DNA from 3 places in the Janthinobacterium aestuarii genome. Region 3 is predicted to be linked to each of the others. Evidence: predicted binding sites of a transcription regulator. Region 3 holds the regulator's gene; each other region holds the start of a gene.
The links. Region 3 encodes FNR, which switches genes on or off when oxygen is low (the NO sensors DNR and NnrR bind a similar motif). Its sites were predicted from a motif close to TTGATNNNNATCAA; they were not measured.
Positions count from the first base shown of each region.

Region 1: the regulator FNR is predicted to act here: its motif matches at 1,278-1,291, upstream of OPV09_RS05100 (IPT/TIG domain-containing protein).
Region 2: the regulator FNR is predicted to act here: its motif matches at 3,779-3,792, upstream of ubiU (ubiquinone anaerobic biosynthesis protein UbiU).

Region 1 covers NZ_CP142523.1:1,124,964-1,132,699, forward strand. The annotation lists gene metH (methionine synthase) at 1-862, opposite strand, end outside; gene OPV09_RS05100 (IPT/TIG domain-containing protein) at 1,513-3,990, shown strand; gene OPV09_RS05105 (4-oxalocrotonate tautomerase family protein) at 4,150-4,560, shown strand; gene OPV09_RS05110 (LysR family transcriptional regulator) at 4,561-5,463, opposite strand; gene fmt (methionyl-tRNA formyltransferase) at 5,478-6,434, opposite strand; gene def (peptide deformylase) at 6,542-7,084, opposite strand; gene dprA (DNA-processing protein DprA) at 7,391-7,736, shown strand, end outside.
Region 2 covers NZ_CP142523.1:2,521,422-2,529,157, forward strand. The annotation lists gene OPV09_RS11400 (Pls/PosA family non-ribosomal peptide synthetase) at 1-367, opposite strand, end outside; gene OPV09_RS11405 (anaerobic ribonucleoside-triphosphate reductase activating protein) at 516-1,223, opposite strand; gene nrdD (anaerobic ribonucleoside-triphosphate reductase) at 1,213-1,413, opposite strand; gene OPV09_RS11415 (ribonucleoside triphosphate reductase) at 1,410-3,158, opposite strand; gene OPV09_RS11420 (hypothetical protein) at 3,277-3,693, opposite strand; gene ubiU (ubiquinone anaerobic biosynthesis protein UbiU) at 3,856-4,893, shown strand; gene ubiV (ubiquinone anaerobic biosynthesis protein UbiV) at 5,021-5,923, shown strand; gene ubiT (ubiquinone anaerobic biosynthesis accessory factor UbiT) at 5,944-6,471, shown strand; gene OPV09_RS11440 (heavy-metal-associated domain-containing protein) at 6,503-6,766, opposite strand; gene OPV09_RS11445 (transporter substrate-binding domain-containing protein) at 7,101-7,736, shown strand, end outside.
Region 3 covers NZ_CP142523.1:273,232-280,967, forward strand. The annotation lists gene ccoO (cytochrome-c oxidase, cbb3-type subunit II) at 1-460, shown strand, start outside; gene OPV09_RS01155 (cbb3-type cytochrome oxidase subunit 3) at 462-665, shown strand; gene ccoP (cytochrome-c oxidase, cbb3-type subunit III) at 658-1,578, shown strand; gene ccoG (cytochrome c oxidase accessory protein CcoG) at 1,583-2,965, shown strand; gene OPV09_RS01170 (FixH family protein) at 3,020-3,544, shown strand; gene fnr (fumarate/nitrate reduction transcriptional regulator Fnr) at 3,548-4,306, opposite strand; gene OPV09_RS01180 (response regulator) at 4,546-7,626, shown strand; gene OPV09_RS01185 (TOBE domain-containing protein) at 7,694-7,736, opposite strand, start outside.

The sequences.
Region 1 (7,736 bases), 850 kb from region 3:
AGGTGTCGGCGATCTTGGCCAGCTCTTCCGCGTATGGACGCATCAGGGCGGCGCCCAGTGCGCAGTTCAGGCCGATGGTCAGCGGTTTCGCGTGGCGCACGGAATTCCAGAAGGCGGGCACGGTCTGGCCTGACAAAATGCGGCCCGACGCGTCCGTGACGGTGCCGGAAATCATCAGGGGCAGGCGCACGACAGTCGGGTTTTTCTCGTAGAACAGGTCGATGGCGAACAGGGCCGCCTTGCAGTTCAAGGTGTCGAAAATGGTTTCCACCAGCAGCACGTCGGCGCCGCCTTCGACCAGCCCCTGCGTCTGTTGCAGGTAGGCGGCCACCAATTGATCGAAGGTGACGTTGCGCGCAGCCGGGTCGTTCACGTCGGGCGAGATCGACGCCGTCTTTGGCGTGGGCCCCAGGGCGCCGGCGACGAAGCGCGGCTTGTCCGGCGTGGAATATTTGTCGCAGGCGGCGCGCGCCAGCTTGGCCGCCTGCACGTTCATTTCATAGGCCAGGTGGGCCATGTGGTAATCGTCTTGCGCGATCGTCGTGGCGCCGAAGGTATTCGTTTCGATCAGGTCGGCGCCGGCCGCCAGGTAGCGCTCGTGGATTTCCTGGATGATGTGCGGCTGCGTCAGGGTCAGCAGCTCATTGTTGCCCTTGACGAACAGTTCGCGCGCGCCACTGTCGGCCGGCGCGGCGAAATCGATGAAGCGGCCGGCGGGACCGCCACGGTACGCTTCTTCGTCGAGCTTGTATTGCTGGATGATCGTGCCCATGGCGCCGTCGAGGATCATGATCCGCTGCGCCAGGATGGCGCGCAAGGTGGCTTCGGTCGGGGACATGGCGGGGATCACGGTATCGTTCATTTCATGCTTTCAATAGGCAAACGGGCGGCGGCGCGGCGACAAGACTGTATGAGGCGGTTGCGGGTCAGCAGGATCAGCTGACGGAGTGTGCCGGCCGGGTAGGGCTGGCAGAAGGTGGCAATCGCCTGATTTCACCGGGTCTAAAATTATACGGCATCAGGCTGCTTTGGTTTTAAGCAAAAGCGGCTGTTCGCCCCACAGCAGGCCAGGTTGCAACACATTGCAACACATCGGCTTGCGCCGCGCCTGCTTCTGAAAATTACATTTCTGAAAATCTTACTCAAAACGTTAATTCTTCCGCCAAACTTGGCAGGAAGGCACGGCGTCTAGCCTGTGGAAAAATTTCCACATTATTTGCGCACTGTTAGAATCTTTTTAATGAATTGAATGGCAATAGCTGCAAAGGAAAATAATTTTGATTTAAGACAAGACAGAGTGAAGCGAATAATTCTTAGAATAAATCTTTCCAAGTCGATACTTTAACTATTATCAAAACCAATTGAATCAAAAGCATTAATAGTTGTCCTTGGGAATCGAATTAACCCATAATATGGGTTCTTCGAAATTACATTCTCACCAAAAGTCACCAATATGTCACATTTCTCCCGTGTCCTCCCCGGCATCGCGCTGCACCAACATGGTTGCCAGCCATGAAAAACCATCTGCTTGTAGCATTGTTTGTCGTGCTGGGCCTGTCCGCTTGCGGCGGAGGCGGCGGTGGCGGTGGTGACACGGTGGTGGCGACCACCTCGGGTACGCCAGTGCTGGTTCCTGCCGTGACGGCCGTCTCGGCGGCGAATGTCGCCGTGGGTGGCAGCTTGGTGGTGACGGGCACGAATCTGAGCCGCGTGACGGCTTTTCAGGTGGGCGGCGTGAACGTTGCCGCCAGCGCCAGCAGCGACAGCAGCGTAACCCTGGCCATGCCGGGCGTGCCCGTTACGGGCGCCTTGAGCCTGGTCAGCGCCAGCGGCACGGCGACCACCAGCTATAACGTGAACGTGTACCTGCCGCTGAGCGTGAGCAGTGTCGCACCGGCAACGGGCGGCGTCGGTTCCAGCGTGACGATCGCGGGCGGCGGCATGGGCGCCGTGACGGCGGTGCAGTTCGGCAATGGCGCGGCGGCAACGCCGCAAAGCCAGACGGCCGGCAGCGTGACGGTGGTGGTGCCTGCGGGCGCGGCGACAGGTGCGCTGACGGTGCGCGGTCCCTACAACGATGTGGCCAGCAGCGACACGTATACAGTCTTGGCAAACGTGGCAGTGACGTCGATCGCGTCGGCCGTCAACGGCGCGACCTTGTCGGTGACGCTGCAGGGCAGCAATCTCGACCAGGTCAGTTCGGCCACGGTGGGCAGTACGCCAGCCGCCATCGTCAGCGCCAGTGCCAGCCAGCTGGTGCTGTCCGCGCCAGCGTCGGCAACGGGCAGCGTGATGCTGTCGGCCGCTTCGCGCATCGCCGTGAATGCGGGCACGGTGTCGGCCTTTACCTTGGGCAGCATTGATTTCGCGCAGGTACTGAATTTGAATGCCAGCGATGCAGCCTTGCGCCTGACGCGCGGCAAGCCGGCCGCCGTGCGCGTGTCCGTGCTGGCCACGCAAACAGGCCAGGCCAGCCCGGCCGTGACCTTGAATGCTACGGCTGCCAATGGCAGCAACCTGGGCAGCATCACCATGAGCGGCCCGTCGGTCTTGCCGACGTCGAAAAGCGATTACAGTTTCAACGGCAATTTCAGCGCCATCCTGCCGTCCGGCTGGGTTCTGCCTGGCGTGCGCGTGCGCGTGACGGCCGTGGGCAATGACGGCGTGCAAGTGAGTCAGGAAGCGGCGCCCGTGGTGGCCAGCCTGGCCAGGATCCGTCTGGTGCTGGTACCGTTGAGCACCGATGATGGCGTGGCGCAACTGCCTGACGCCGAGGTGATCCGTGCCGCGCTGCTGCGCGTGTATCCGTATGCGGCGGAAAATATCAGCATCACCACGCGCGCGGCGCTGAGCATGCCTGGCAGCAGCACGGCCGACAGCTGGTGGAGCGATACCCTGGGCAAGCTGGAAAACCAGCGCGCACTGGAAGACCGCGGCGCCTATTATTATGGTTTCGTGCCGAAAATGTCCTCCACGCGCGCCGCCGGCCTGGCCTACATCAACCAGCGCAGCAGCGGCAACGACTTCACGTCGGCCATCGGCCTGGACGCCAGGTTCAACAGCATTGCCTCCGTCGATCCATTCGGCAATCAATGGCCTGAATGGCTGACTACGCTGGTGCATGAGCTGGGTCACAACCACTCGTTGCAGCACGTTGCCTGTGGCGGTCCGTCCGGCGCCGCTGCCGACTACCCGTATGCGAATGGCGATCTGGGTCCGCAACCGCTGTACAACAGCAGCTATGCGGGCAGCATTGGCCAGTTGAGCAAAGCAGTCTATGGCAGCACGCCGATGAAAGACGTGATGAGCTATTGCAGCGGCGCCTGGTTCTCCGACTACAGCTATGTGCGCGTACAGCAATTCCTGGAGAAGCGCAGCACGCAGGTTACTGGCAGCAATGTGGTGGCCGCCAGCATGTCCGTGGCCGAGAATGGCTATCTGACGATTTCCGGCCGTATCACGCCATCTGGCGTGGGGCTGCGTCCCGCCGTTGCCTCGTCGGTGCGCATCGGCGCAGCGGCCAGCGGCAGCGGCCATGCTTATACCTTGCGCGTGCTGACGGCGTTGGGACAGACTATCGACTTGCCCTTCGATGCCGTCTCCGTGGCCGACCATGGCGGCAACGCCATGAGCCATTTCCGCGTCAGCTTCGCCAACCCGGGCGACATCAGCGACGTGCAAGTGCTGGCAAATGGCAAGGCTTTGGCCAAGTTGGAGCGCCCGGCGCGCCGCAGCAAGGTCGCCGCCAACGATGCCACGTTCGATGCGGTACAAAGCGGCGGCAAGCTGGCGCTGGTCTGGAATGCCGAGGCGGAACCGTACGCCGCCGTGCTGCACGTCGCCGCCGATGGCCGCAAGACGGTGGTCGCCAGTGACTTGACCGGTGGCAAAGCCAGCGTCGACGTCAGCGCCTTGCCGGCCGGTGGCCGCTTCGAGGTCAGCCTGTCGTCGTCCGTGGGCGCACGCCTGATGAAGGTGCAGCGCCGCTAAGCAAGGGCGGTCGATGCAACAAGGGCTTGCCGCGGCAAGCCCTTTTTTTATGCGCGCAGGCATTGGTGCATAAACTGCACAGATCCTGTGCCTGGCGGGGGCTGCCGTTTTATCTCCCGCCTGCCTAGAATGGGGCTTCATCCACTTGCGGAGCATCCCATGCCCATCCTGAACCTGCGTTTATCCACGCCACCCAAGGCGGGCCAGTCGGCCGCCATCGCCGCCACCCTGAGTCAATTGACGGCGCAACTGTTGCACAAGGCGCCCGAGCTGACGTCGGTGGCGATCAGCCATCTTGACGCAGCGCACTGGTTTGTCGGCGGGCCCTCGTTGCAAGCGCAAGGCAAGGCCAGCTTTTTCCTCGATATCCTGATCAGCGATGAAACGAATACGGCGGCGGAAAAGGCCGCGTATATCGCCGCCGTGTTTGCCGCCATGCACGAGTATCTCGGCGCCTTGCACGACGTCAGCTACATCCATGTGCACGATGCGCGCCAGGCGGCCTGGGGCTACGGCGGCTTGACGCAGCAGTTCCGCGCCGTGCGCAAGGCGCTGCAGCAGCAGGCCTGATCAATCCCAGCGGCGATTTTGATAGTGTTGCACGGCGAAATCGATGAAGGCCCTGACCTTCGGCGACAACTGTCTGCTGTGCGGATACAGCGCGTACAAGGTGCGTGGACGCAAGGTGTAGCCGGGCAAGACTTCCACCAGCTGGCCGCTGCGCAGCGCATCGCGCACGATGAAGCCGGCCGCGGCGGCAATCCCCATGCCGCCCACGGCCGCTTCACGCAGGGCCACGCTCGTATTGGCTTGCAGGCTGCCGCGTACGGCCACCTTGTGGGCGGCGCCGTCACCATCGGTGAACGACCACTCCGCCGGCTTCTCGCCAGAGGTGTACATCAGGCAATTGTGCTGGACCAGGTCTTGCGGCGTGGCCGGATGGCCATGGCGGGCCAGGTAGGCGGGCGAGGCGACGGCCACCGTGCGGCTGCTGGCCAGCTGGCGCGCCACCAGGGTGGAGTCGGGCAAGCCGCGCGCCAGGCGCAGCGCCACGTCGAAGCCATCGTCGATCAGGTCGACGATGCGGTCATTGCAGACGAGATCGATGTGGATGTGCGGATATTGGCGGCTGAAATCGGGCAGCCAGGCAGCCAGTTCCAGGGTGCCGAAAGCCATCGGCGCATTGATGCGCAAGCTGCCGGACGGTTGCGCCTGGTGCATGGCGACGGCGCGGTCGGCCGCGTCAAGGGCGTCGAGGATATCGCGGCTGGCCAGGTAGTATTCCTGGCCAGCGGCCGTCAGGGCGAAGCGGCGCGTGGTGCGGTTGAGTAACTGGGCGCCCAGCTGGCTTTCCAGCTGGCGCACCTGGCGCGAGACGATGGAGTGGGAAATGCCCAGCGCGGCGCCGGCGGCCGTGAAGCTGCCCAGTTCCACGACGCGGCGCAGGGCGCGCAGGGCGGTCAGCTGGTCCATGGGCGCGTGCCGGTTTAAACGAAGCGCTTGCCTTCGAGGGGGAAGCCCTTGATGAACTCGGCCGCAGGCAGGCGCTTGCCGCCCGGCTTTTGCAGTTCCGTCAGGCGCAGCGAGCCATTGCCGCAAGCCACGACGATGCCGTGCTGGGCGTCGGCCGCCAGCACCTGGCCAGGCGCTTCCTTGCTGTCCGCTTCGATTACCTCGGCGGCCCAGATCTTGATGGTGACGCCGTCGACCTGGCCGCAGGCGCCGGGAAACGGATTGAAGGCGCGGATTTTCAGGCCCAGTTCCAGCGCCGGCAGGCTGAAGTCGAGCGCCGCTTCTTCCTTGGCGATTTTCGCCGCATAGGTGACGCCCGCTTCCGGCTGCGGCACGGCTTCGAGCGGCTGCTGCTGCATCTTGCGCAGGGTTTCGACGATCATCTTGCCGCCCAGGGTGGCCAGCTTGTCGTGCAAGGTGGCAGTGGAGTCGCCCGCCTCGATGGGCGTGCGCTCGATGGCCAGCATGGGGCCCGTATCGAGGCCTTCTTCCATCTGCATGATGGTCACGCCCGTTTCATCGTCGCCCGCTTCGATGGCGCGGTGGATCGGTGCGGCACCGCGCCAGCGCGGCAGCAGGGAACCGTGGATATTGATGCAGGGTTTGATGTCGAGGGTGCTGCGCGGCAAGATCAAGCCGTAGGCCGCCACCACCATCACGTCGTAGTCCGTCGCCAGCAGGCGCTCGTGGGCCGCTTTCGCTTCGGCGGCGCGCTGCGGGTCCTTGCTGTCCATGCGCAAGGACAACGGTTGCAGCACCTCGATGCCGTGCTGCTGGGCATATTGCTTGACGGCCGAGGCGTGCAGTTGCATGCCGCGTCCGGCAGGGCGGTCAGGCTGGGTCAGCACCAGCGGAATCTCGAAGCCCGCTTCATGCAAGTCTTTCAGGGCCGTGGCGGCGAATTCAGGCGTGCCTGCGAAGATCACTTTCATATGGTTCCTTGACGTGAGGTGCGCAGGCCCGCGCCGAAGGCGCCAGGCTGGCGTGGTGTAACGACTACTGTTGCTGCTTAGTCTATCAGCTGTGGCTCGAAGTCTGCTTAAAAGCGGCGGTTCTGTGCGCGCAGACTCGCTTCGCGCTCGAGACCACGGATTTCCTTGATCATCTTGGTCTTGATGCGGTTGCGCTTGAGCGGCGACAGGTATTCGACGAATACCTTGCCCAGCAAGTGATCCATCTCATGCTGGATGCAGACGGCCAGCAAGCCATCGGCTTCCAGTTCGTACTGCTTGCCGTGGCGGTCCATGGCGCGCACCTTGATGCGGGCCGGGCGCTCGACGCCATCGTAGACGCCAGGCACGGACAGACAGCCTTCGTCGTAGACCTGCTTTTCTTCGCTGGCCCAGGTGATTTCCGGGTTGATGAAGACTTGCAGCTGGTTTTTTTCTTCGGTGGTGTCGATCACCATCATCTGGATATGCTCGTCCACTTGCGACGCGGCCAGGCCGACGCCAGGGGCGTCGTACATGGTTTCGGCCATGTCGTCGATCAGGGTTTGCAGGCGCGCGTCAAATTCGGTGACGGGCTTGGCGATCGTGTGCAGGCGAGGATCGGGGTAACGCAGGATATTTAATATGGACATACGGATTCGACTGGTTAAGGTGGGCGCCGGTGCGCCGGATTATTCATGCCTGGGCCATGCGAACGATGGCAGGGCTATTTTATTTTTGAGTACGCTACGGTTGGGCGCGTGTGGCGCAACGGCGCGGCAGATGCGTTTGCCAGTGCGCTATTCGTTTGCTGCAAAGGGAAATTTTATCACAGACACCCATGGCCCTGTGGGCGGCGGGCCGTTTTGCAGCGCCATTGCACGCATTGTTGCGCGCGTCGGTATCGCGTCCGTGCCATGGCGCTAGCATGGGATGGCACAGTACACAGCGAGGTTGTCATGCATGCAATTGCAACGACGGCAGACACGGCCACGGAACTGGCGGGCTGGCTGCGCCTGCAGCACCTGCCCGGCGTGGGGCCGGTGGCGGCGCGCGCCCTGCTGGCCCGCTTCGGCCTGCCGCCGCAAATCTTTGCCACGCCATTCGAGGCCTTGCGCGAGGTGGTGCCGGCCAGCGTGGCGCGCGCCATCGTGCAGCCGTCCAAGCCGGTGGCCAACAGCCAGCTCGCGCTCACCCTGCAGTGGCTGGAGCGGCCCGGCAATGCCGTGCTGACCCTGGCCGATGCCGCGTATCCGCCGCTGCTGCTGGAAATCGCCGATCCGCCGCTCTTGTTATATGTGCGGG
Region 2 (7,736 bases), 2.2 Mb from region 3:
ACACCTGCAGCCGCTCGACGGGCGTGTCTTCATCGACGGGCAGCCAGGCGGCGCCCGCCTTGGCGATGGCCGCCTGCATCAGCAGCAGATGGGCGCCGCGCGGCAGCCACAGGCCCACGATGTCGCCGGGCTTGACGCCGGCCGCCACCAGGCGCGCTGCGGCCAGGCTGGCTTGCGCATCGAGCTGCGCATACGTGATGCGGCGTTCGCCATCGATCAGGGCGATTTGCTCGGGGCAGCGGCGGGCCGTCGCTTCCAGCAGGTCGGCCAGTACTTCCTCGCGCAGCAGATCCGGTCGCGGCGGGCCGTACAGGATGTCGGCGTGGGTGGAAGGGATGCCTGGACTGACTGCGGTGAAATCGTTCATGGATGACGCTTATCTGTAATGCGGAGTGAGGAATCTGATGGGCTGCGCATGGCGCGCGGCACAGTTGATACATTACAGTACGCAAGACATTTCAGCGTTGCAGAACGGGGAATTTTGTGGAATTTTCAGCAAGTATGTGGCTGCAGGCTCAACTGCCATGATTACGGAATGTAAATCGCGGAAACATGGCGGCGATTTGCGCCAAAGTCGTCGCCGCCGGATAGCCGTGCAAGGGGCGGCCGGACAGCGCCGCGTCCGCGCAGCCTTCGGCGCGGAACTGCTGCAGCACGTAGTTATCGACGCCTTTCGCGGCCAGGGTGGCGGCCAGGGCCAGCAACTGCTCGTCCGGCAGCAGGTCGGGGTGGGTGGTGGTGCGGCATTCGTAGGCCACGCCGCTGGCAAGGATGGCGTCCAGGCAGGCGCGTGCCGGGTCGCCGCTGCCGGCCACGCGGGTCACATGACGATAGTCGGCAAACGGCGCCTTGATGTCGAAACCCACCCAGTCGGCCAGGGGCAGCACTTCCCGCAGGCGCTGCGGATAGATGCAGGCCGTGTGCAGGCCGATGCCGAAACCCAGCGCCCTGACGTCCTGCATGGCGCGCGCCAGCGCTGGATCCATGCACGCTTCGCCGCCGCTGAAGACGACGGCGTCGACCAGGCCCACGCGGCGGCGCAGCCAGGTCAGGACGTCCTGCCACGGCATGGCGCCTTCCGGCGTGCGCGCCTGCAAGTGCGGATTGTGGCAATAGCCGCAGCGCCAGGGGCAGCCCTGCACGAACACCACGGCCGCCAGCTTGCCCGGGTAGTCGGTGGCGGAAAAGGGCGTCAGGCCGCCCACTTTCAGCTCAAACGCCATGGCAGGCGGGCTGGCCCACGCGGGCGCTCGCTTCCGTAAAATACTGGCGCTCGTGGAATTCGCCCTGCTTGCCGATGTTGAACGAGGCAACGGGGCGGTGGTAGCCCATCACGCGCGTCCAGATTTCGCAGCGCTGGCGTTCCGTATCGAGCAGGGTGATGGCGGGAGTGAAGTCGGGACGTGCGTTCATGGCGTTTCCTTGAGTGGGTGAGCGAAATCGGACTGCTTGCGGGCGATCAGTTCCGCGTCGCAGGTGGGGCAGAATTCATGTTTGCCGGCCAGGTAGCCGTGGCGCGGGCAGATGGAAAACGTGGGCGTGACGGTGATGTAGGGCAGCGAGAAGCGGCTCAGCGCGCGTTTTACCAGCTCGCGGCAGGCATTCGCATCCGACAGCGCTTCCGTCATGTACAGGTGCAGCACCGTGCCGCCCGTGTACTTGCGCTGCAGCGCGTCCTGCAATTCCAGCGCTTCGAACGGGTCGTCCGTATGGCCGACGGGCAGCTGCGACGAATTCGTGTAGTACGGATTGTCGACCGTGCCCGCCTGCAGGATGGCCGGATAGCGCTTGCGGTCTTCGCGCGCGAAGCGGTAGGTCGTGCCTTCGGCCGGCGTCGCCTCCAGGTTGTACATATGGCCCGTCTCTTCCTGGAACTGCACCATGCGGGCGCGCACGTGGTCGAGCAGACGTATCGCCAGCGCATGGCCCTCGGCGGACGTGATGTCGTAAGCGTCGCCGCTGAAATTGCGGATCATCTCGTTGATGCCGTTCACGCCCAGGGTGGAAAAGTGATTGCGCAGGGTGCCCAGGTAGCGTTTCGTGTACGGGAACAGGCCTTGCTGCATCAGTTCCTCGATGGTGCGGCGCTTGATTTCCAGGCTGGTCTTGCCCAGTTCCAGCAGGCGGTCCAGGTCCGCCATCAGCGCTGGCTCGTCGCCGCGCCACAAGTGGCCCAGGCGCGCGCAGTTGATGGTGACCACGCCCAGGGAGCCCGTCTGCTCGGCGGAACCGAACAGGCCATTGCCCCGTTTGAGCAGTTCGCGCAAGTCCAGCTGCAAGCGGCAGCACATGGAACGTATCATGTTCGGCTTGAGTTCCGAATTGATGAAATTCTGGAAGTAGGGCAGGCCGTAGCGGGCCGTCATCTCGAACAGGCGCTCCGCGTTGTCGCTGTGCCAGTCGAAATCCTCGGTGATGTTATAGGTGGGGATGGGGAAGGTGAAGACCCGGCCCTTGGCGTCGCCCGCCATCATGATCTCGATATAGGCGCGGTTGATCATGTCCATTTCCACCTGCAGCTCGCCATAGCTGAAGTCCATCTCCTGGCCGGCGATGACGGGAATCTGCTCGCGCAAATCGTCCGGGCAGATCCAGTCGAAGGTGAGGTTGGTGAACGGCGTCTGCGTGCCCCAGCGCGATGGCACGTTGAGGTTGAAGATCAGCTCCTGCATGTACTGGCGCACGTCTTCGTAGCGCAGGCTGTCCTTGCGGATGTAGGGCGCCATATAGGTGTCGAAGGAGCTGAACGCCTGCGCGCCGGCCCACTCGTTTTGCAGGGTGCCGAGGAAATTGACAATCTGGCCAATGGCGCTCGACATGTGTTTCGGCGGACCCGATTCGATCTTGCCCGGCACGCCATTCAAGCCTTCGTGCAGCAGGGTGCGCAGCGACCAGCCGGCGCAATAGCCGGCCAGCATGTCGAGGTCGTGGATGTGCAGCGCCGCTTCGCGGTGCGCCGCGCCCACTTCCGGCGGATACACCTGGTCGAGCCAGTAGTTGGCGATGACCTTGCCCGACACGTTGAGTATCAGGCCGCCCAGCGAGTAGCCCTGGTTGGCGTTGGCGTTGACACGCCAGTCGCGCCGGTCCAGGTATTCATTGATGGACGCGGCGACGTCGACCTGGCCGCGTGTGGGGGAAACTGCATTTGTCGTCATGAAACCTCCAATAAACACAACATGCGGTGTTTTTATGGAGATTAATCACTAAATATAGTGGCGTCAAAGGGCGCGTGCAGTTGCGTGACGAATCCTTGATGCAGGTGAAGAAAGCGCGTCAGCGGCTTTTTTTCGCGCGCCCCAGGCGCGGGATGAAGCAGCTCAGGCCAAAGTACATGGCGCCGCAGACGGCGATGCTGGCGACGGAGGCGGGCAGCACGTGCGCCCAGATTTCCCGTGCCGAGAAGGTGCTCCAGCTGGCCACGCGCGCGTCGAACGTGACGTAGTTCGCCAGCAGCCAGTAGACGGCCAGCAGGCCCGTGCAGATGCCGGCCTGGCGCAGCACGGGCATGGCGCGGCGGGCGAAGACGGCTTGCAGGAACAGCAGCAGCACGCCGGCCCAGACGCCCAGCGCCTCGGGCGAGAGCACGGAGAGCGTTTCTTCGACATAGCCGTCGGCGGGCGAAGCCCACTGTATTTGCAGCACGGTGAGGAATAGGGTGAGCAGGAATAGCAGCAGCGGTTTGTGGGGCATGGCGGGGAATCGGTGAGGGAGAAAAGTGGGGCATTTTACAGCCAGGTCAAGCAAGTTGAACGCGCGCCAGCCATGCATGCATTCCTTCACCTGCGTCAAGGACTGGGCGGTATGGGCGGGGCTATAGTCTGCACCCTGAGCCGATACAGGACTGTGAACACCATGATGCTTGAATCAACCACCGCCACCCGCGTGGCCGGACCGCTGGAACTGGTCTGCCCCGCCGGCAGCCTGCCTGCCTTGAAAGCGGCCATCGACAATGGCGCCGATACCGTCTACCTGGGTTTTCGCGACGCCACCAATGCGCGCAATTTCGCCGGCCTCAATTTCGACGAGAAGGCCATCGCCGAGGGCGTGCGCTACGCCCACCAATATGGACGCAAGGTGCTGCTGGCGCTGAACACCTATCCGCAGCCGCACAACTGGGCCGTCTGGCGCAGCGCCATCGACCGCGCCGCGCAGGCCGGTATCGACGCCATGATCGTGGCCGATCCGGGCCTGATGGCGTATGCAAGCGAGCACCACCCGCAGCTGCGTTTGCACCTGTCCGTGCAGGGTTCGGCCACCAACTACGAAGCGATCAATTTTTACCATGAACACTTCGGCATCGCCCGCGCCGTGCTGCCGCGCGTGCTGTCGATGGCGCAGGTCGAGCAACTGATCGCCAAGACGGAAGTCGAGATCGAGGTCTTCGGCTTCGGCAGCCTGTGCGTGATGGTCGAAGGGCGCTGCGCGCTGTCGTCGTATGCGACGGGCGAGGCGCCGAACACCCACGGTGTGTGCTCGCCGGCGAAATCCGTGCGCTGGCTGGAAACACCGAACGGCCTCGAATCGCGCCTGAACGGCGTGCTGATCGACCGCTATGCGCCAGGCGAAAACGCCAGCTATCCGACCCTGTGCAAGGGACGTTTCGAAGTCAACGACGAAGAGTATTACGCGATCGAGGAGCCGGCCAGCCTGAACACGCTGGCGCTGCTGCCGCAGCTGATCGCCATGGGCGTGCGCGCCGTGAAGATCGAAGGACGCCAGCGCAGCCCCGCCTACGTGGCGCAGGTGACGCGCGTGTGGCGCGAAGCGATCGACGCCTGCCGCGAAGGCAATGCGCGCTACGCCGTCAAGCCGGCCTGGATGGCGTCCATGGACAAGCTGGCCGAGGGCCAGCAGCACACCTTGGGTGCCTACCACCGCTCCTGGAAATAGCAAAACCTACTGCGCGTCCCGGGGCGCGGCCTGCGATGCTCGCTGTGCTCTAGCACAGCTGCGCTTCTCGGCCTCGCCGCGAACCGCTCGCTACGGTTTTGTAAACTTTAAAAATACTGGAAAAGGCATGTTAAAACTCTCTTTGGGCCCCTTGCTCTACTACTGGCCGCGCGCCACCGTTTTCGAGTTTTACCAGCAGATCGCCACCACGGCCGTCGATATCGTGTACCTGGGCGAAACCGTCTGCTCGCGCCGGCACGAGGTGCGCCTGGCCGACTGGCTCGATATCGCCGACATGCTGGCCGCCGCCGGCAAGGAAGTGGTGCTGTCGACGCAGGCGCTGATCGAGGCGGGTGCGGAACTGGCGACCCTGCGCCGCATCACGGGCAATGGCCGCTACGGCGTCGAGGCCAACGACATGGGCGCTGTGCACTGCATGGAAAAGGGCACGCCCTTCGTCGCCGGTCCCCATCTGAACCTGTTCAATGGCCCCAGCCTGCAATTGCTGGCGCGCCTCGGGGCGCGGCGCTGGGTGATGCCGCTGGAAATGGGACAGACGGCGCTGGCCGAGATGCAGCGCCAGAAACCGGAAGGGCTGGAGACGGAGGTATTCGCCTACGGCCGCATGCCGCTGGCGTTTTCCGCGCGCTGCTTCACGGCGCGCAACCGCAACCTGCCGAAGGACGATTGCGGCTACAGCTGCCTGGAAGAGCCGGACGGCCTGCTGCTGCGCACGCGCGACGAAGTGCCGTTCCTCGTGTTGAATGGCACGCAGACGCAGTCGGCGCTCGTCTACAACCTGGTGCGCGAACTCGACGCCATGCGCGACATGGGCGTGTCGGTGGCGCGCATCAGCCCGCAAGCCATGCACACGGAACAAGTCATCGCCATCTTCGACCGCGCGCGCCGCGGCCAGGTCAGCGGCATCGGCGCCCAGGCCCAGCTGGCGGCTTGCCAGCCGGCCGGCGCCTGCGACGGCTACTGGCACGGCCAGCCTGGCATGGAACAGCACCAGCACGCCGCCCATTGAACGCATCGAAAGGAAGCACCATGCAAGATCAACTGGAAAGATTGCCCGTCCCGGCCAAGCCTCCCATGAGCAAGCCCGCCGCGTCATACCGGCTGCCCGAACCGCTGGCCGAATTGCTGTCCAAGCTGCCGCCGTATCCCGCCTCCTGGCTGTTCGTGCAAGGCTTGAACCGCCTGCTGGCGCCGCAATTGCCCGACGACGTGCGAAGCAGCCTGGAAGGGCGCAGCCTGCGCTTGCGGCTGCTGGACGCGGGCATCGCCTTCGATTTCGAGTGGCAGGGAACGGTGTTTGTGGCCGAGCGCTATGTCGACGTACCGGACCTGTGCATCGCCGCCAGCGTGCATGACTTGATGCTGCTGGCGCGGCGCCAGGAAGATCCGGACACGCTGTTCTTCAGCCGCCGTTTGAGCCTGGAGGGTGATACGGAACTGGGCTTGCTGTTCAAGAATACGCTCGATGCCATCGAGCTGCCGCCGTTCGACCTGCAGGCGCTGGGACCGCGCCGGGTGCTGGCGCATCTGCGTGACCGGGGCGCGCGGGGAGGGTAGGCGGAGAACTGGCTGCGCGCAGTGGCGGCACTCAATGGCGGCAGTGGCCGCAGGCGCCGCTGCACGAGGCCAGCTGTACTTCATCCGTCGCTTCGCCCATGAAGCCGGCATCGTTGACGGCGGCCAGCAGGCGTTCCTGCGTGGCCAGGCGTTCGTCGAATTGCACCGTGGCGCCGTGGCGCGCCAGCGAGACGCAGACGGTGGCCACGCCCGTGACGGCTTCAAGCGCGCCCGTCAGCCTGTCGGCGCAGCCTTCGTGATCCATTCCAATGATATTCAAGCGCGCTGTCTGCATGGGTTCCTCTTGTTTTTCAGATAAAAAAACAGCGTAGGCGAGGGGCAAGCATGCCGTCCAGAGCCGCACGCAAGATTTATTTTCTATTTGCGGTTTTATTGATCTGGATTAATTTCAACCGCTGCTGGCCAGCCTGAAAGTGCTGTTGTTTTATACACAGTTGCCGTATTCCAGTCGACAAGCGTACTCTGCTGCGCGATACTGTCATTCTGATAAGAACGCTGATGAAAGCGCTGGAAAGGAGGGCCCATGCAGCGCCGCCCCCTGCTCAAGCTTGCCGCCCTGTGGCCGTTGGGCGCTGCCGCCGCCGGCAAGTCGTCGCCGCTGGCCGCTCGTGTATCCGCGCCACCAGGCGATCGATGATCCGCAGCAAGGCTATGTGACGGCCCTGCTGCTGCAGGCGCTGGCCCGTTCGGGCCAGGCCTATGCCTTGCGCCGCTCCGCGCTGCGCATGGTGCAGACGCGCGCCATGCAGGAAATCGCCACGGCGTCGGGCAGCGTCGACGTCGTCTGGACGATGACGAGCCGCGCGCGCGAAACGCAATTGCTGCCGGTGCGCATCCCCATCGACCGTGGCCTGATCGGCTGGCGAGTGGCCCTGATCCACGCGCGCCAGCCGCAACTGCTGCGCGACGTGCGCAGCATCGCCGCCCTGGCGCGGCTGTCGGCCGGCCAGATGAGCGACTGGCCCGATTCCGCCATCCTCCAGGCGAACGGCTTGCGCCTCGATACTTCGAGCACCTATGAAGGCCTGTTCCAGCAACTGGCGGCGGGGCGCATCGACTACTTTCCCCGTTCCGTGATCGAGGCGCAAAGCGAGCTGGCCAGCCATGCGCAATTGCCGCTGGCGCTCGATACTCACCTGGTCATTCGCTACCCGGCCGCGCTGTACTTTTTTGTCGGCAAGCACCGGCCGGAACTGGCGCGCCATATTGAAATCGGGCTGGAGAAAATGCTGGCCGATGGCAGT
Region 3 (7,736 bases):
GCTGCGCCTGGCGGGCCGCGACATTTACGTGCGCGAAGGCTGCTACAACTGCCACTCGCAGATGGTGCGTCCGCTGCGCGCGGAAACGGAACGCTATGGCCACTATTCGGTCGCCGGCGAGTTCGTCTATGACCGTCCGTTCCAGTGGGGCTCCAAGCGCACGGGGCCCGATCTGGCCCGCGTGGGCGCCCGCTACAGCGACGAATGGCACCGCACGCACTTGAACAACCCGCGCGACGTGGTGCCCGAGTCGAACATGCCGTCCTACCCCTGGCTGGCGAAGACCAAGCTGGTGCCTGACGAAATCGTGCCGAAGATGCGCGCCCTGAAACGCCTGGGCCAGCCGTACAGCGAGGAAGAAATCGCCGCCGGCCCCGCGCAGCTGCAGGACAAGACGGAAGAAGACGCCCTGGTCGCCTATCTGCAAGGCCTCGGTACATTAATCAAAACAAGGAATTAGCATGGCAATCGAAAACCTGTTTGACAGCGCCAGCAGCGTCATGACGGTGGTTTCCTTTACGACGTTCGTGGGCATCCTGTGGTGGACGTTCAGCCGCAGCAACAGCGACTTCGACGCGGCGGCACGCCTGCCGTTCGCCGACGACGCGCTCGACTATCCGGCCGAAGCCGAGATGAACCTGGCGAAGGAGCATAACCATGGCTGACTTTACCAATGGCTTCTGGAATATCTACATCATCGTGCTGTCCCTGCTGGGCATCATCGGCTGTGGCGTGCTGCTGTACTCGCAGTCGAAAGTGAAAGTGGTCGCCGGCGCTCCCGCCGACGGCACCACGGGCCACGTCTGGGACGAGGACTTGAAGGAACTCAATACGCCGATGCCGCGCTGGTGGATGTGGCTGTTCTACATCACCATCGTCTTCGCGCTGGCCTACCTGTTCCTGTATCCGGGCCTGGGCAACTATGCCGGCAGCCTGGGCTGGAAATCGACGGGCCAGTACGAGGAAGAGCTGAAGAAGGCGGAAGCCGACTACGGCCCCCTGTTCAACAAGTACCTGAGCCAGGACTTGAAGACGGTGGCCGCCGATCCGCAAGCGCAAGCCATCGGCCAGCGCCTGTTCCTGACCTACTGCGCGCAATGCCACGGTTCGGATGCACGCGGCAACAAGGGCTTCCCCAACCTGACGGACAAGGACTGGCTGTATGGCGGCGAACCCGACATCATCAAGGCCACCATCCTGCACGGCCGCAATGGGCAGATGCCACCGATGGGCGCCGCCCTCGGTTCCGAAAAGGATGTCGAGAACGTGGCCCATTATGTGCTGAGCCTGTCCGGTTCGACCTCGGATCCCGTCAAGTCCGTGCTGGGCAAAGCCAAGTTTGGCGCCTGCATGGCCTGTCATGGCGCCGATGCGAAGGGCAACCAGATGCTGGGCGCGCCGAATCTGACGGACAAGGTCTGGCTGTACGGCGGCAGCGCCGATACCATCATGGAAACCGTACGCAAGGGACGCAGCAACACCATGCCGGCCTTCAGCGATTTCCTCGGCGAATCCAAGGTACACGTGCTGTCGGCGTATGTCTGGAGCCTGTCGAATCCTCAGACGCCCGTGAAATGATGTAATGGAACCTCAAGTTATCAAGATGTATGCGGCCCGCGAGCAGATCTACCCTCGCGAGGCCAAAGGACGCTACGCTACCTGGCGATGGGTATGCGTATGGCTTACCCAGCTCGCGTTCTACGGCTTGCCGTGGTTGACCTGGAATGGCAGGCAAGCCCTGCTGTTCGACTTGACCACGCGCAAGTTCTACATTTTCGGCGTCGTGCTGTGGCCCCAGGATTTCATCTATCTGGCGGCCCTGCTGATCATCTGTGCGTATTTGTTGTTCCTCGTCACGGCCATTGCCGGGCGGGTGTGGTGCGGGTTCTCTTGCCCGCAAACGGTATACACGGAAATTTTCCTGTGGGTCGAACGCCGCATCGAGGGCACGCGCAGCGCGCGCATGGCCCTCGACAAGCAGGGCCCGTCCGTGCGCAAGGCATTCAAGAAGACGGCCAAGCATGTGGTATGGGGCGCCATCGCCCTATGGACGGGCTTTACCTTTGTCGGCTACTTCACACCGATCAAGGAACTGGCGCGCGAGGTGACCACCCTCAATTTCGGTCCCTGGGAATGGTTCTGGGTCCTGTTCTACAGCCTGGCAACCTACGGCAACGCGGGCTGGCTGCGCGAGCAGGTGTGCAAATACATGTGCCCCTACGCGCGCTTCCAGAGCGCCATGTTCGACCAGGACACCCTGATCATCACCTACGATGCCAAGCGCGGCGAACCACGCGGCGCCATGAGCAAGAAGGCCGGCAACAACGACAAGCTGGGCGATTGCATCGACTGCACCCTGTGCGTGCAGGTGTGTCCGACCGGCATCGATATCCGCAACGGCCTGCAGTATGAATGCATCGGCTGCGCCGCCTGCGTCGATGCCTGCAACAGCGTGATGGACAAGGTCGAGCGGCCGCGTGGCCTGATACGCTACAGCACCGACCATGCGATGGAAAACAACTTCAATTCGAAGCAGATACGCCAGCGCGCCATGCGCCCGCGCGTCCTGATCTACACTTCCATCCTTGCCCTGATCATCATCGCCGTATGTACCTCGCTGGCCCTGCGCACGCCCCTGAAAATGGACGTGATCCGCGACCGCGGTTCGATGGGACGCGAAGTGGAAGACGGCATGATCGAAAACGTCTACCGCCTGCAGATCATGAACACGTCCGAGCAAAGCCAGCATTTCAAGATCAGCGCCTCCGGCTTGCCGGGCCTGACCTTGCTGACGCGCGAAGAAGTGACCTTGCAGCCGACGGAAACGCTGGGCTGGCCGATCCGCCTGCGCGTGCCGCACGGCGTGGGCGAGAAGGGGTCGAACAAGATTGCGATCGAATTGCAATCGCTGGACGACCCGTCGCTGCATGTGCGTGAAAGCGCGGTCTTCATCGTGCCGCGTTAATGCAGGAAGGCCGGTCCCCGCACGGGGGCTGGCCGTTTACAGAGGAGAAATACCATGTCCGACAGTCTGAAACTGCAGCCTCCCGTTGCACCGTGGTACAAGCATCGCTGGCCATGGCTGCTGATGATCGGTCCCGGCCTGTCCGTGGTCGTCGGCAGCTTCATGGGCTATATCGCCTTTACGCAGCCCGATGCGCTGGTGGTGGGCGATTATTACAAGCAGGGCAAGGCGATCAACCAGGATTTGAAGCGCGACACGATCGCCAGCGACCTGGCCATGGAGACGAGCCTGGCGTACGACGTGGCGTCAGCGCGCCTGAGCGGTTCCGTGCACAGCTTCGGCAAGGCCTATCAGGGGCCGTTGCAGCTGCACTTGGCGCATGCGACTTTGCCGGAAAAGGATATCAAGCTGCTGGTGCAGCCCGATGCGGCCGGCAATTTCTCGGTCGCGCTGCCGATGCTCGAGCGCAGCCGCTGGCAAGTGCTGGTGGAAAACGACAAGCGCGAGTGGCGCCTGTCCGGCATCTGGACCTGGCCCGTGCAGCGCAGCATCGCGCTGCATGCGGACGAAGAGCTATAAGCCTTACTTGCAGACGTCGGTACCGGCTGTAATGGCTTTCAGCTTGGCAGGCTGCAGGATCTCGATCTCGCGGTTCGAGACGCGCAGCCAGCCTTCCTTCTTGAATTTCGACAATAAACGGCTGACGCTCTCGATGGTCAGGCCCAGGTAGTTGCCGATTTCCTCGCGCGACATGCGCAGCTGGAATTTGCTGCTCGAATAGCCGCGCGCCTCATAGCGCGACGCCAGGTTGACGATGAAGGCGGCAAAACGCTGCGTCGCCTGCATATTGCCCAGCAACAGCATCACGCTTTGCTCGCGCGTGATTTCCTGGCTCATCATGCGGTGGAAATGCCGCAGCAGGGTCGGCATATTGCCCAGCAATTGTTCCAGGCTGGAAAACGGGATTTCACACACTTCGCTGTCTTCCAGCGCCACCGCATTACAGTGGTGGCGGTCGGCGCTGATGGCGTCCATGCCCAGCAGTTCGCCGGCCATCTGGAAACCCGTCACCTGCTCTTCGCCGCCCGGATTGATCTGGTACGTCTTGAAGTGTCCCAGGCGGATCGCGTACAGGTTCTGGAACGAGTCGCCGATGCGGAACAGCGAGGCGCCGCGCACGATCTTGCGGCGGCGGCCGATGATCTGGTCCAGCCTGTCCATGTCGCCCATATCGAGGCCCATCGGCAGGCACAATTGATGCATGCTGCAGGTCGAGCATCGCGCACGCAACGCTTCCACGGTCACTGTGGGCAAGGTTGGAGTGAGTAGCGCTTCAGTCATGTCGGTACCTTTTAGAAAATGCAACAACAAGTTTACTGCATACAGGGTTGCCGTGTGCCAATTTCACCGCAATTTCGGCGAATAAACGACGTTCCGACTTTAATTATATGGCAACATCGTCAAAAGCCCATGCGGGGAGGGCCATTTGCGCGGCGCCGCTTGCCAACTTGATGTATTGATAGGAAAATTCCTAACAGCATTATCTGCCGCCTGTGCCGCCCGGTACTGAAAAGGAAATCATGAAGCCTCTCGGCATCAAAGCAAAAGTCGCGCTGGCCACCAGCCTGACCTCGATCGCCATGATCGCGCTGGTCACCATGATCCAGGTGCAGCATATGCGCGACGACTTCACGCGAGTACTGCTGAGCCAGCAGTCGTCCCTGATCAGCCGCACCGCTGCCGAGCTCGACGACAAGCTGGGCATGCTGCTGCAGATCGTCACCCTGACGGCCAGGCAGCAGCCGCCGGAACTGATGGCCCAGCCGGCCCAATTGCGCGAATACTATTCGCGCCGCTCGATGCTGGTGCTGTTCGACGACGTGCTGGTGCTCGACGCGCATGGCGCCGTCGTGGCCGACATGCCGGAAGTGGCGGGGCGCACGGGCATCAACGTTGCCGAGCGCGAGTATTTCCAGACCGTGCTGCGCACGCGCCAGCCCATGATCACCGAGCCGATGCTCGGCAAGTCGAGCGGCATGCCCATCGTGCAGATGGTCGCGCCCGTGCTGGCCGCCGATGGCCAGGTGGCCGGCGTGGTGATCGGCGTGCTGCGCCTGTACAAGGACAACCTGCTGGGACGCCTGCGCTCGGAAAAGATCGGCAAGAGCGGCTATTACTTCATCCTCACGCGCGGCGCCGTGCCGCGCTACGTGCTGCATCCCGATACCAGCCGCTTGCTGCAGCCGCGCCAGCCGAACGCCAACCTGACGACCACCCAGCTGCTGAAGGAAGATGGCGAAGGCAGCATGGTCAGCACCAACAGCCGCGGCATCACGGCCGTCAACAGCTTCAAGCGTTTGAAATCGGTGAACTGGCTGCTGGCTACCTCGCTGCCCGTCGCGGACGCCTTCGAACCGTTCGATGGCGTGCTGTACCGGCTGGTGCTGTGGAGCATCCTCGCTTCGCTGCTGGCCGCATTTGTTCTGGGCTGGGTCACCGTGCGCCTGCTGTCGCCGCTGGTGCGCCTGCGCGACACCCTGCTGGCCCTGCGCACCAGCGGCAGCCGTTTCACCCCCGTGCCGGTGCAGCAGCGCGACGAGATCGGCGAACTGACGGAAGCGTTCAATGGCCTGATGAGCGAACGCGACCGCCTGCAGCAGGAACTCGAATCGCGCGCGGCCGAACTGGAGCAGGAACGCGACCGGGCCGAGGCCGCCAACCGCGCGAAGAGCGATTTCGTGGCCAACATGAGCCATGAAATCCGCACGCCACTCAATGCCGTGCTGGGCATGGTGTATTTGCTGGGCAATACCAAGCTCGATACGGAACAGCGCAAGTATCTGACCATGGTGCGCGTGGCGGGCCAGTCGCTGCTGGGCATCCTCAACGACGTGCTCGATTATTCGAAGATCGAGGCGCGCCGCATGGAACTGTCGCCCGTCGAATTCGACCTCGACGAAGTCATGAATACCCTCGCCACCACGATGACGATGAATGCGGGCGAAAAGGAGCTGGAACTGGCCATCGCCGTCGAGCCCGACGTGCCGCGGCGCCTCGTGGGCGACGCCCAGCGCCTGCAGCAAATCCTCGTCAACCTGGCCGGCAACGCCATCAAGTTCACGGAGAACGGCGAAGTGGTGGTGGCCGTCAGCCTGGCCGAGAGCAGGAGCGAGAGCGGCCGCGCCTGGCTGCGCTTCGAAGTGCGCGACACGGGCATCGGCATGACGGAACTGCAGCAACAGCAGCTGTTTGCCGCGTTTTCGCAGGGCGACCAGAGCATCACGCGCCGCTTCGGCGGCACGGGCCTGGGCCTGGCCATCAGCAAGCAGCTGATCCACATGATGGGCGGCGACATCGCCGTCGCCAGCAGCGAAGGCAAGGGCAGCCGCTTCTGGTTCAGCGTGCCGTTCGAGATGCTGGCGCAGCCAGCCGAAACGCGGCGCACGCCGGCACTGGGCCAGCTGCGCCTGCTGGTGGCCGACGATAACCGCACCACGCGCGAACTGATCGTCAAGCTGATCGAGGCGTGGGGCTGGCTGGCCGACGAAGTCGATTCCGGCTTTGCCGCCATCGAACTGTACCGCGAACGCCTGGCGCAGCAGCAACCGTACGACGTGGTGCTGGCCGACTGGCACATGCCCGTCATGGACGGCCTGGCCACGGCCAAGGCCATCCGCCAGGCGGCCAGCGGCCAGCGCCAGCCCATCGTGGTGATGGTCAACGCCTTCGCCCGCAACCACCTCGAGGAAATTTCCAGCGCGGCCGAGGCCGACGTCGTGCTGATGAAACCGATCACGGGATCGAGCCTGTTCGATGCCCTGCACCAGGCACTGATCACCAAGAACGACGGCGGCGAGCAGCGCATCCTGCACCAGCCACTGGGCACGGAACTGGCCGGCGTGCATTTCCTGCTGGTGGAAGACAATCATTTGAACCAGGCCGTGGCGCGCGGCATCCTCGAACACATGGGCGCCACCCTCGACGTGGTGGGCGACGGCTTGCAAGCCGTGGAACGGCTGCGCACGGAAGCGCTGCGCTACGACATCGTGCTGATGGACATGCAGATGCCCGTCATGGACGGTTTCAGCGCCACCCACATCATCCGCACGGAGCTGCGCCTGAGCCTGCCCGTGATCGCCATGACGGCCGGCGTGCTGGCATCCGAGCGCGAGCGCTGCATGACGGCCGGCATCAGCGACTTCATCGCCAAGCCCGTGGTGGTGGAAGAGATGATGGAAGTCATCCTGCGCCACCTGCCCAAGCGCCCGCCAGTGCAGACGGCCGAGCCCGTACGCGTCGCCGATGAAGAGGTGTTTTCCATGGCGCCGCTGATGCGCGTGATGGGACGTGACGCGAAGGGGCGCGGTGTACTGCGGCGCATGGTCGAAGACGCGCTGAACAAGGGCATGACGCCCGTACGCGACGCGGAAACAGCATTGCAGGCAGGCCGCCACAGCGACGTGGCGCGTATCCTGCACAGCGTGCGCGGCTCCGTCGGCACCCTGGGCACGAAACGCCTGATCCGCGCCGCGTTCGCCACCGAGGAAGCCATCGACGCGGGTCGCCTGGATGAAGTCCCAAGCCTGCTGGCGCACACGGCGCAGGAGCTGGAACTGGCGCTGGCGGCGGCGGCGGATTGGTTGTCGCGGTTGAAGGATTAGGCCTGCAACGTAAAGCTGGGGTCAGACCCGCCGGGTCTGACCCCGGAACTTTGCTCAGCGCCGCCGTTTACGCCGGTACACCGAGGATCACACTAGATGCTTTAAACATC